DNA from 4 places in the Streptomyces sp. NPDC057697 genome. Region 4 is predicted to be linked to each of the others. Evidence: riboswitches for the same ligand, from Rfam matches in the RefSeq annotation. Region 4 holds a riboswitch; each other region holds the start of a gene.
What was found. A riboswitch is a leader RNA that binds a small molecule or an ion and turns the genes downstream of it on or off. The one in region 4 is predicted to bind cobalamin.
Positions count from the first base shown of each region.

Region 1: linked by a shared signal. The riboswitch ahead of ACFVFH_RS14080 (ABC transporter substrate-binding protein) and the one ahead of ACFVFH_RS30370 (ABC transporter substrate-binding protein) in region 4 are both predicted to bind cobalamin.
Region 2: linked by a shared signal. The riboswitch ahead of ACFVFH_RS08585 (ribonucleoside-diphosphate reductase subunit alpha) and the one ahead of ACFVFH_RS30370 (ABC transporter substrate-binding protein) in region 4 are both predicted to bind cobalamin.
Region 3: linked by a shared signal. The riboswitch ahead of nrdI (class Ib ribonucleoside-diphosphate reductase assembly flavoprotein NrdI) and the one ahead of ACFVFH_RS30370 (ABC transporter substrate-binding protein) in region 4 are both predicted to bind cobalamin.

Region 1 is NZ_JBHVJA010000004.1:199,968-202,158, reverse strand. It holds gene ACFVFH_RS14085 (FecCD family ABC transporter permease) at 1-204, opposite strand, end outside; gene ACFVFH_RS14080 (ABC transporter substrate-binding protein) at 201-1,268, opposite strand; cobalamin riboswitch at 1,304-1,494, opposite strand; gene ACFVFH_RS14075 (beta-ketoacyl-[acyl-carrier-protein] synthase family protein) at 1,575-2,191, opposite strand, start outside.
Region 2 is NZ_JBHVJA010000002.1:805,306-807,496, reverse strand. It holds gene mctP (monocarboxylate uptake permease MctP) at 1-646, shown strand, start outside; cobalamin riboswitch at 812-953, shown strand; gene ACFVFH_RS08585 (ribonucleoside-diphosphate reductase subunit alpha) at 1,093-2,191, shown strand, end outside.
Region 3 is NZ_JBHVJA010000012.1:85,738-87,928, reverse strand. It holds gene ACFVFH_RS27365 (3-hydroxybutyryl-CoA dehydrogenase) at 1-436, shown strand, start outside; cobalamin riboswitch at 738-961, shown strand; gene nrdI (class Ib ribonucleoside-diphosphate reductase assembly flavoprotein NrdI) at 1,132-1,563, shown strand; gene nrdE (class 1b ribonucleoside-diphosphate reductase subunit alpha) at 1,560-2,191, shown strand, end outside.
Region 4 is NZ_JBHVJA010000015.1:17,380-19,570, forward strand. It holds gene ACFVFH_RS30365 (TIGR03842 family LLM class F420-dependent oxidoreductase) at 1-778, opposite strand, end outside; cobalamin riboswitch at 1,199-1,329, shown strand; gene ACFVFH_RS30370 (ABC transporter substrate-binding protein) at 1,368-2,191, shown strand, end outside.

The DNA of each region.
Region 1 (2,191 bases), on a different contig from region 4:
AGAGGCGACCGCGGACCAGACGTCGGCCACCGATATCCGGGCGGGGCCGATGGTGACGGCGACCGCGACGGAGAGCACCAGCAGCGCGATGCCACCGGCCCACAGCGCCCCGCCGCGCAGTCGCCGTCCGGCGCCCGCTGTGCGGACGGGGCTGCCGGGAAGGGGCGGCCCGGCCACCGCCGTGGCCCGTTCGGTCGCCGTCATCCGGCGAGCCCGAAGCGGCGCAGCCCGGCGGCGACGCGTTCGACGCCCTCGACCGTCCGGATGGTCGGGTTCATGGCCTGGCCGCTCAGCAGGATGTACCGCTTGTGCCGGACGGCGTCCATGTTCCTGGTGACGGGGTTGGACTCCAGGAACTCGATCTTCTTGGCGGCGCTCTCCGCGGTCTGGGCCTTGCGGGAGAGATCGCCGATGACCAGCGCGTCGGGGTTGCGGTCGGCCACCGTCTCCCAGCTGATCTGGGGCCATTCCTCGTGGGTGTCGTCGAAGACGTTCTTCGCGCCGAGTTCTTTGGTGATGATCCCGGGTGCTCCGCAGCAGCCGGCCAGGTACGGGGCCTTGGAGTCGGAGAACCAGTACAGGCGACTCGTCCCGGAAGCGTCGATGCCCTCGGCAGCCTTCTTCACCCGGGCCCGCAGCCCTGCGACGAGCGCGTCGCCACGTTCCGGCACGCCGAACACCTCGGCGAGTTCGTGCACCTCCTGGTAGACGCCGTCCATGGTCAGGGGTGCGGTCCGGGCGCCGTCGCCACCGCCGCTGTTGTCCTTGCCGGTGCAGTCGGCGGGCGAGACGTAGGTGGGGACGCCGAGTGCCTCGAACTGTTCGCGCGGTGCGACGCCGCCCTTGGCGAGCGTGGACGCGAACGACGCGCTGATGAAGTCGGGCTCCTGGTCGAGGACCTTCTCCGACGACGGCCGGTTGTCCGAGATCCTGGGCACCCCGGCGTTGGCCTTCTCCAGGCCCTTCATCACCGGGTCGGACCAGGTCGCGGTGGCGGCCATCCTGTCGGCGAGGCCGAGGGAGAGCAGGATCTCCGTCGATCCCTGGTCCACCGACACGGCGTGCCGGGGCGCGGCGTCGACGGTGACGGTGCGCCCGCAGTTCTTCAGCGTCACCGGGTATCCGTCGGTGCGGCCGCGCTTCGCGGCCGACTCGTCGGTTCCGCCTCCGCAGGCGGTCAGCAGGACGATTCCCGCCGAGAGCAGGGCCATGGTGCGGACGGGGCTGGCTATGGACGGCACGGGGTCCCTCTGCGTCTGAGGGCTCATACGCGGAGCCCGCTGTACGGAATGCCGTGGCCCGGTGCCGGGTCGCGGCCGCCAGCAGGTCTTCGGACTCGGGTTCCTTCGGACGGGACGCCTTCCCAGGACACCCGAGGGTGGTCCCAGTGGCCTTGGCCCCGCCCGTCCCCCTCACCGCTGCGCGTCAGTTCCGGTTTCGCACCGGATTCCCTGACCCCTTACGTGGAGTTCGACTGGCTCCGGCAAGCTATCACGGGCTTCTGCCCAGCTCATGAGGGGTGTGGCCGGTGGTACGCCGGGCTGTGTTCCCCGTCGCACCACCTGGCCGGATGCCTACGGACGCTGAAGAGCGATCACGGCGTTGTGTCCGCCGAAGCCGAAGGAATGGCTGACGGCGCGCCGGATGGGCTGCCGCAGCGGTTGTTTGGTGACGCAGTCGATGTCGAACTCGGGCGCCGGGGCGTCCAGGTTGGCGATCGGTGGTACGACTCCGCGCTGGAGGGTGAGGACGGTGAGCCCGGCCTCGATCGCTCCGGCCGCCCCCATGCAGTGGCCCAGCACGCCCTTGGGAGCGGTGACGGGCGGTCGGTGCGGGTAGACCCGGGCGATGAGGGCGGCCTCGGTGGCGTCGTTGACCGGGGTCGCCGTGCCGTGCGCGTTGACGTGCTCGACGTCCTCGGCCGCCCAGCCCGCGTCGCGCAGCGCGGCCTCCACCGCGGCCTGGGCGACCGCGCCGGAGGGGTGCGGGCTGATGGGGTGGTGGGCGTCGGTGGTGGCGCCGGTACCGGCGAGCAGTGCCCGTGGTGCCGCGCCCCTGGCCTGGGCGTCGTCCGCCCGCTCCAGCACCATGACGGCCGCGCCCTCGCCCATGACGAGACCGGCCCGGTCGGCCGCGAAGGGCCGGCACAGCCCGGCCGGGTCGCCGTCCGCGCGGGCCCCGGCCCCGGATC
Region 2 (2,191 bases), on a different contig from region 4:
CGAGGACATGTTCCCGGACTGGTTCGCGGGCGTCGCGTTCGCCGCCATCGGCATCGGCGCGCTGGTGCCCGCCGCGATCATGTCGATCGCCGCGGCGAACCTCTTCACCCGCAACATCTACAAGGACTTCCTGAGGCCGGACGCGACCCCGGAGCAGGAGACCAAGGTCTCCAAGCTGGTGTCGCTGCTGGTCAAGGTCGGCGCGCTGGCCTTCGTCCTCACCATGGACAAGACGGTCGCGATCAACTTCCAGCTGCTCGGCGGCATCTGGATCCTCCAGACGATGCCGGCCCTGGTCGGCGGCCTGTTCACCCGCTGGTTCCACCGCTGGGCGCTGCTCGCGGGCTGGGCGGTCGGCATGGTGTACGGGACGGTGGCCGCGTACGGGGTCGCCAGCCCGACCCAGGCGCACTTCGGCGGATCGTCCAAGGAGATCCCTGGCATCGGCGAGATCGGCTACATCGGCCTCACCGCGTTCGTGCTGAACGTGGTCGTGACGGTGGTGCTCACCTTCGTCCTGAACGCCGTGAAGGCGCCCGCCGGGACCGACGAGACCTCCCCGGCCGACTACACGGCCGACGCGGGCGACCCGGGTGTCAGCGCGGAGCTCCCGCCGGCCACGGCAGGGGCGCCGGGCGGCCACTGAGGCCCGCGCCAACGGCCCGTCGACGGCCCGTCGAGCCTCCTCCAGCGGGGCGCGGCGGGCCGTCGGCGTGATCCGGCCCCACGGCCCCGGAAAGGGCCGTACGGCTCATTCTGTGGGCCCGCTCCGACGGGCGCGACACAACATGTGGGGGCTGCCTCATCAGGCAGCCCCCACATGTATGCTCGTCCTCGCTGTCGCCGCAGGGGAATCCGGTGAGAATCCGGAACTGTCCCGCAACGGTGTATTCAGTGCGCTTTTGTGCACCCCCGAGTCAGTCCGACGACCTGCCGGCAGCGCATCCGGCTCGACCGAACCGGATGCCAGACGTCCGGGCCTCGCGGTTGGGCCGGTGGACGCCGTGCGGAGTGCTGCCCTGCCCCGGGTGCGTGTCCGCCCGGCTGCCACGATCCCCCGCCGGCCCCGAGCCGAGCGAGGGAGAGCACCACGTGACCATCGCGCCAGCCGATCCGGCTTCAGTCGCCGAGTCCGCAGCAGCCGAGTCCGAGGCAGCCGTACAGGACGGACCGGGGACCGCGCTGCTGCGCACCCTGACCGCCCTCACCGCCGATCTGCCCGACACCGACCCCGGCCGGGTCGCCGCCGCCGCGCTGCGCGGCCGCAGCGCGCGGGCGGACGAGGCCGAGCTGCGCGCGCTGGCCACCGAGGCCGCCGCGGGTCTGATCTCCGAGGACCCGGCCTACTCCCGGCTCGCCGCCCGGCTCCTGACCCTCGCCATCGCGGACGAGGCGGCCGGCCAGGGCGCGGTCTCCTTCTCCGCCTCGGTCGCCGTGGGGCACCGCGAGGGCCTGATCGCGGACCGTACCGCCGAGTTCGTGGCCCGGCACGCGGCCGCGCTGGACGCGCTGGTGGAGCGTGCGCTCGCCGACGGCGCGGACGACCGCTTCGGCTACTTCGGGCTGCGGACGCTGCACAGCCGCTATCTGCTGCGCCACCCGCACACCCGTCAGGTCATCGAGACGCCCCAGCACTTCATGCTGCGCGTCGCGGCCGGGCTCGCCGAGGACGACTCGCAGCGCGCGGTGGACGAGGTGGCGGCGCTGTACGGGCTGATGAGCCGACTCGACTACCTGCCCTCCTCCCCCACGCTCTTCAACTCCGGCACCCGGCACCCGCAGATGTCCTCCTGCTACCTGCTGGACTCCCCGCTGGACGAGCTCGACTCGATCTACGACCGCTACCACCAGGTGGCGCGGCTCTCGAAGCACGCGGGCGGCATCGGTCTGTCGTACTCCCGCATCCGCTCCCGCGGTTCGCTGATCCGCGGCACCAACGGGCACTCCAACGGCATCGTGCCGTTCCTCAAGACGCTCGACGCCTCGGTCGCCGCGGTCAACCAGGGGGGCCGCCGCAAGGGCGCCGCCGCCGTCTACCTGGAGACCTGGCACGCGGACATCGAGGAGTTCCTGGAGCTGCGCGACAACACGGGCGAGGACCAGCGGCGTACGCACAACCTCAACCTGGCGCACTGGATCCCGGACGAGTTCATGCGCCGGGTCGACGCGGACGGCGACTGGTCGCTGTTCT
Region 3 (2,191 bases), on a different contig from region 4:
CAATCCCGTCCCGGTCCTGCCACTGGTCGAGGTGGTCCCCTCGCTGCACACCTCGGCCGCGACGACCGCCACGATCGAGGCCTTCGCCACCAGCGCACTCGAAAAGACGGTCATCCGCTCCCAGGACCGGGCGGGCTTCGTCGTCAACGCCCTGCTCATCCCCTATCTGCTCTCCGCCGTGCGGATGGCGGAGTCCGGATTCGCCTCGGCCGCCGACATCGACGCGGGCATGGAGCACGGCTGCGCCCATCCCATGGGCCCGCTGAAGCTGGCGGACCTGATCGGCCTGGACACCGTCGTCTCCATCGCGGAGTCGCTGTACGAGGAGTTCCGCGAGCCCCTCCACGCGCCGCCGCCACTGCTCCGGCGGATGGTGGAGGCGGGTCTGCTGGGCCGGAAGACCGGCCGGGGGTTCCACACCTACGACCAGGGCTGAGGGGCCCGCACCCGCCACGGGGGCCGGCGGGCCCTCGCGGCCGTGCCGGGCGAGGGGCGTGAAGCGCGAGTACGGCGCTTCGCGCCCCTCGCCGTGATTCCGCGCCGCCCCTCATCCCGCCTCGCCGCTCCTCGTCCTGCCGCGCTCCGCCCCGCGTCCGCCGTGCGCGTGCCGTCGTCGGGGCGGAATGTCCCGCGAGCAGGCGGCACCGCCCCCGTCGACCGAAGCAGGACTTAGGTATACCTAACTTTCGCCAGCGACACAACATCTGGGGTGTGCGCGCACACGGCCATCCAGATGTAGTGTTGGCGGTGCTGGTGGTTCGCCGGGCACTGCTGTGCTCGGCGTCGCAAGAGGGAACCCGGTGAAAGACCGGGACTGCCCCGCAGCGGTGAGCGGGAACGACCGCCGTCATACGCACTGGGCCCGACACATCGGGCCCGGGAAGCGACGGCCAGTAGGAGTCTCGAACGACACGAGACGCGCCCGTGAGTCCGAAGACCTGCCACCGGTGCGCACACCGGACAGCGGTGCGCGCGCTCCGAGGCCCCGAGGGAGGGCCGGGTGGCATACGCACGGCCCCGGGTGAGGCGTACCGTTCCACGGCCCCCCGGTCCCCAGCCGTACGCGCCGCACCGCTCCTCCCTCCCGGTCCTCGGGCAGAGACGGGAACGAGCGAGAGGAGACGGCGACCCATGAGCGAACTCGTTTATTTCTCCAGCGTCTCGGAGAACACCAGACGCTTCGTGGAGAAGCTGGACCTGCCGGCCACACGCATCCCCCTGCGTCCGCGCCACGAGGGCACGCCGCAGGTGACCGAACCGTATGTGCTGATCACACCGACCTACGGCGGCGGTGAACGAGCCGGCGCGGTCCCCAGACAGGTGATCCGCTTTCTGAACGTCGAGGCCAACCGGGCGCTGCTGTGCGGGGTCATCGCCTCCGGCAACACCAACTTCGGCGCCGACTACTGCCTGGCCGGCCGGGTGATCTCGGCGAAGTGCCGGGTCCCGGAGCTGTACCGATTCGAACTGCTGGGCACGGAACGAGATGTCCGCGCCGTACGGGAAGGGCTGCGGGAATTTTGGACACGACACTCATCGACGACGGAGCGACAGGCAGCATGAACACCTTCACCACGCCGGTCACGGCCCCCGCGGCCCCGCGCGAGCCGATCGGCACGCGCAAGGACTACCACGCGCTGAACGCCATGCTGAACATCTACGACTGCGACGGCGCGATCCAGTTCGACAAGGACCGCGAGGCCGTCCGTCAGTACTTCCTCCAGCACGTCGATCCCCACACGGTGGTGTTCGACTCGCTCAAGGAGAAGATCGACCACCTCATCGAGAACGACTACTACGAACGGGAGCCGATCCGGCGCTACCGGTGGGAGTTCGTGGAGGAGGCGTACCGGCAGGCGTACGCCCACGAGCACCGCTTCCGCACCTTCCTCGGCGCGTTCAAGTACTACACGTCGTACACCCTCAAGACCTTCGACGGCTCCCGCTACCTGGAGCGGTACGAGGACCGGGTCGTCGCGACCGCGCTGTTCCTCGGCGCGGGGGACGAGGCCCTGGCCTCCCGGCTGGTGGACGAGATGATGACCGGCCGCTTCCAGCCCGCCACCCCGACCTTCCTCAACGCGGGCAAGGCCCAGCGCGGCGAGCTGGTCTCCTGCTTCCTCCTGCGGGTCGAGGACAACCTGGAGTCCATCGGCCGCGGCGTCAACTCCGCCCTCCAGCTCTCCAAGCG
Region 4 (2,191 bases):
CGTAGCCCCGCCGGCCCTCGATGTAGGCGGTCAGCGCCTCGGGGACCAGCCCGGAGTGCGCGCCGTACCGGGAGACCAGGTCCGCGACGTGGTTGCCCACCATGCCGCCGAACCACCGGCACTGCTCCCGGGCGTGGTCGAGGTCGTCGCCCACATAGGCGGGGGCGGCGACGCAGATGGTCACGGAGCCGGGGTCGCGGCCCGCCTGCTCCGCCGCGTCCCGCACCGCCTTGACCATCCACTCGGTGAGGAACGGGTCGGCGAGCTGGAGGATGAATCCGTCGGCCTTCTGTCCGGCGAGGGCCAGCGCCTTCGGGCCGTACGCGCCCATCCAGACGGGCAGTCTGCCGTCCTTCACCCAGGGGATCCGGACCGGCTGTCCGTCGACGGTCGCCTCGCGTCCCTCGGCGAGGTCGCGGATGACGTCGATGGCCTCGCCGAGACGGGCCAGGGTGTTGGGCCTGCGTCCGGCGACCCGCATCGCCGAGTCGCCCCGTCCGATGCCGCAGACGGTGCGGTTGCCGAACATGTCGTTGAGGGTGGCGAAGGTGGAGGCGGTGACCTCCCAGGTGCGGGTGCCCGGGTTGGTGACCATGGGGCCGACCACGAGGTGTTCGGTGTGTTCGAGGATCTGGCTGTAGATGACGAACGGTTCCTGCCAGAGCACCGTCGAGTCGAAGGTCCAGCCGTAGCGGAAGCCGTTCCGTTCGGCGCGGCGCATCAGGCCGACGACGGCCGAGGCGGGCGGGTCGGTCTGGAGGACGAGTCCGAAGTCCATGGCGGGTGCTCCCTGGTCGGGGTACGGAGAGGTGGCGCGGGGGTGGCTGCCGTGTCCGGCCCGGCCGGTGAACTCCCTTGCGTCGACGACGACTTCACGGCGCGAGGACGGTCGCGACCCGGCCGGTGATCCGCTGCCCCCGTGTGCCGGGCGGCCGGCGTCCGGGGGCGGGGTGGTCGCGGATGCGGTGGCGGTGTCCTTGAGTGACGTACTGCGGCAGATCCTTCCATATCGGACCACGGCGAACCCTGTACGACGCCGCCACGGACGCGACGTGTGGGCGACGATTCTGGACCGCTTCCGGGGCTTTGGGAAGAGGCCCTCCCGACGGGCCGCGGATGGCCGGCCGCGCGGCGTGCGCGGTGCCGCGGTACCGGCGCGCACGCCCCGGCGCGAGGCCGGGACCTGCCGGAATACGGGGTCTGACACAATGGGCGCAGCAATCTCGGGCGACGCGCGTCAGGAAACCGGTGTGAATCCGGTACGGTCCCGCCACTGTGACCGGGCAGCAGCCCGGAAGCCAGATACTGGCCGCGCCGCCTTCTCGAACGACCCAGGGGACGAGGACATCCCCCGGAAAGGCTCGGCCATGCCCCGGATCCGTCGTGCGCCCCTCGCGCTCATACCCCTGCTTCTGCTGCCGCTCACCGGCTGCGGCTCCGGCTCCGGCGGCGACGGCGGCAAAGCGGCCGCACCGGCCGCCGACGGCTTCCCGTACACCGTCACCAACTGCGGTGTGAAGACGACCTTCGACGCCCCGCCGGAGCGGGCCGTCACCATGAACCAGCACGCCACCGAGATCATGCTGGCCCTCGGCCTCCAGGACCGGCTGGCCGGGACCGCCTACCTGGACGACAGCATCCTGCCGAAGTACCGGTCCGCGTACGCCGGGACCAAGGTGCTCGCGAAGGAGTACCCCTCCAAGGAGGTGCTGCTCGGCGCCGATCCCGACTTCGTCTACGGCGGCTACGCCAGCGCCTTCGACAAGGCCAAGGGCCAGGACCGGGCCACGCTCCAGAAGAGCGGCATCAACACCCGGCTGAACGTCGAGAACTGCACCAAGCCCAAGGTCGGGGTCGAGCAGCTCGCCACCGAGATCACGCAGGTCGCCAGGACCTTCGGCGTGCCGGAGCGCGGCCGGAAGCTGATCGCCGAGGAGCGGCGCAAGCTCGCGGCGGTCGAGAAGGATCTCAAGGGCGCCTCGCACCCCTCGGTGTTCGTGTACGACTCCGGCGACAGCTCCGCGTTCACGGCGGGCGGCAACGGCATCGGCAACGAGATCGTCCGGCTCGCCGGCGGCGAGAACGTCTTCGCGGACCTCGACGCCACCTTCGGCGACGTGTCCTGGGAGCAGGTCATCAAGCGCAGGCCCGAGGTGGTCGTGATCTACGACTACGGCGGCACCCCGGTCGC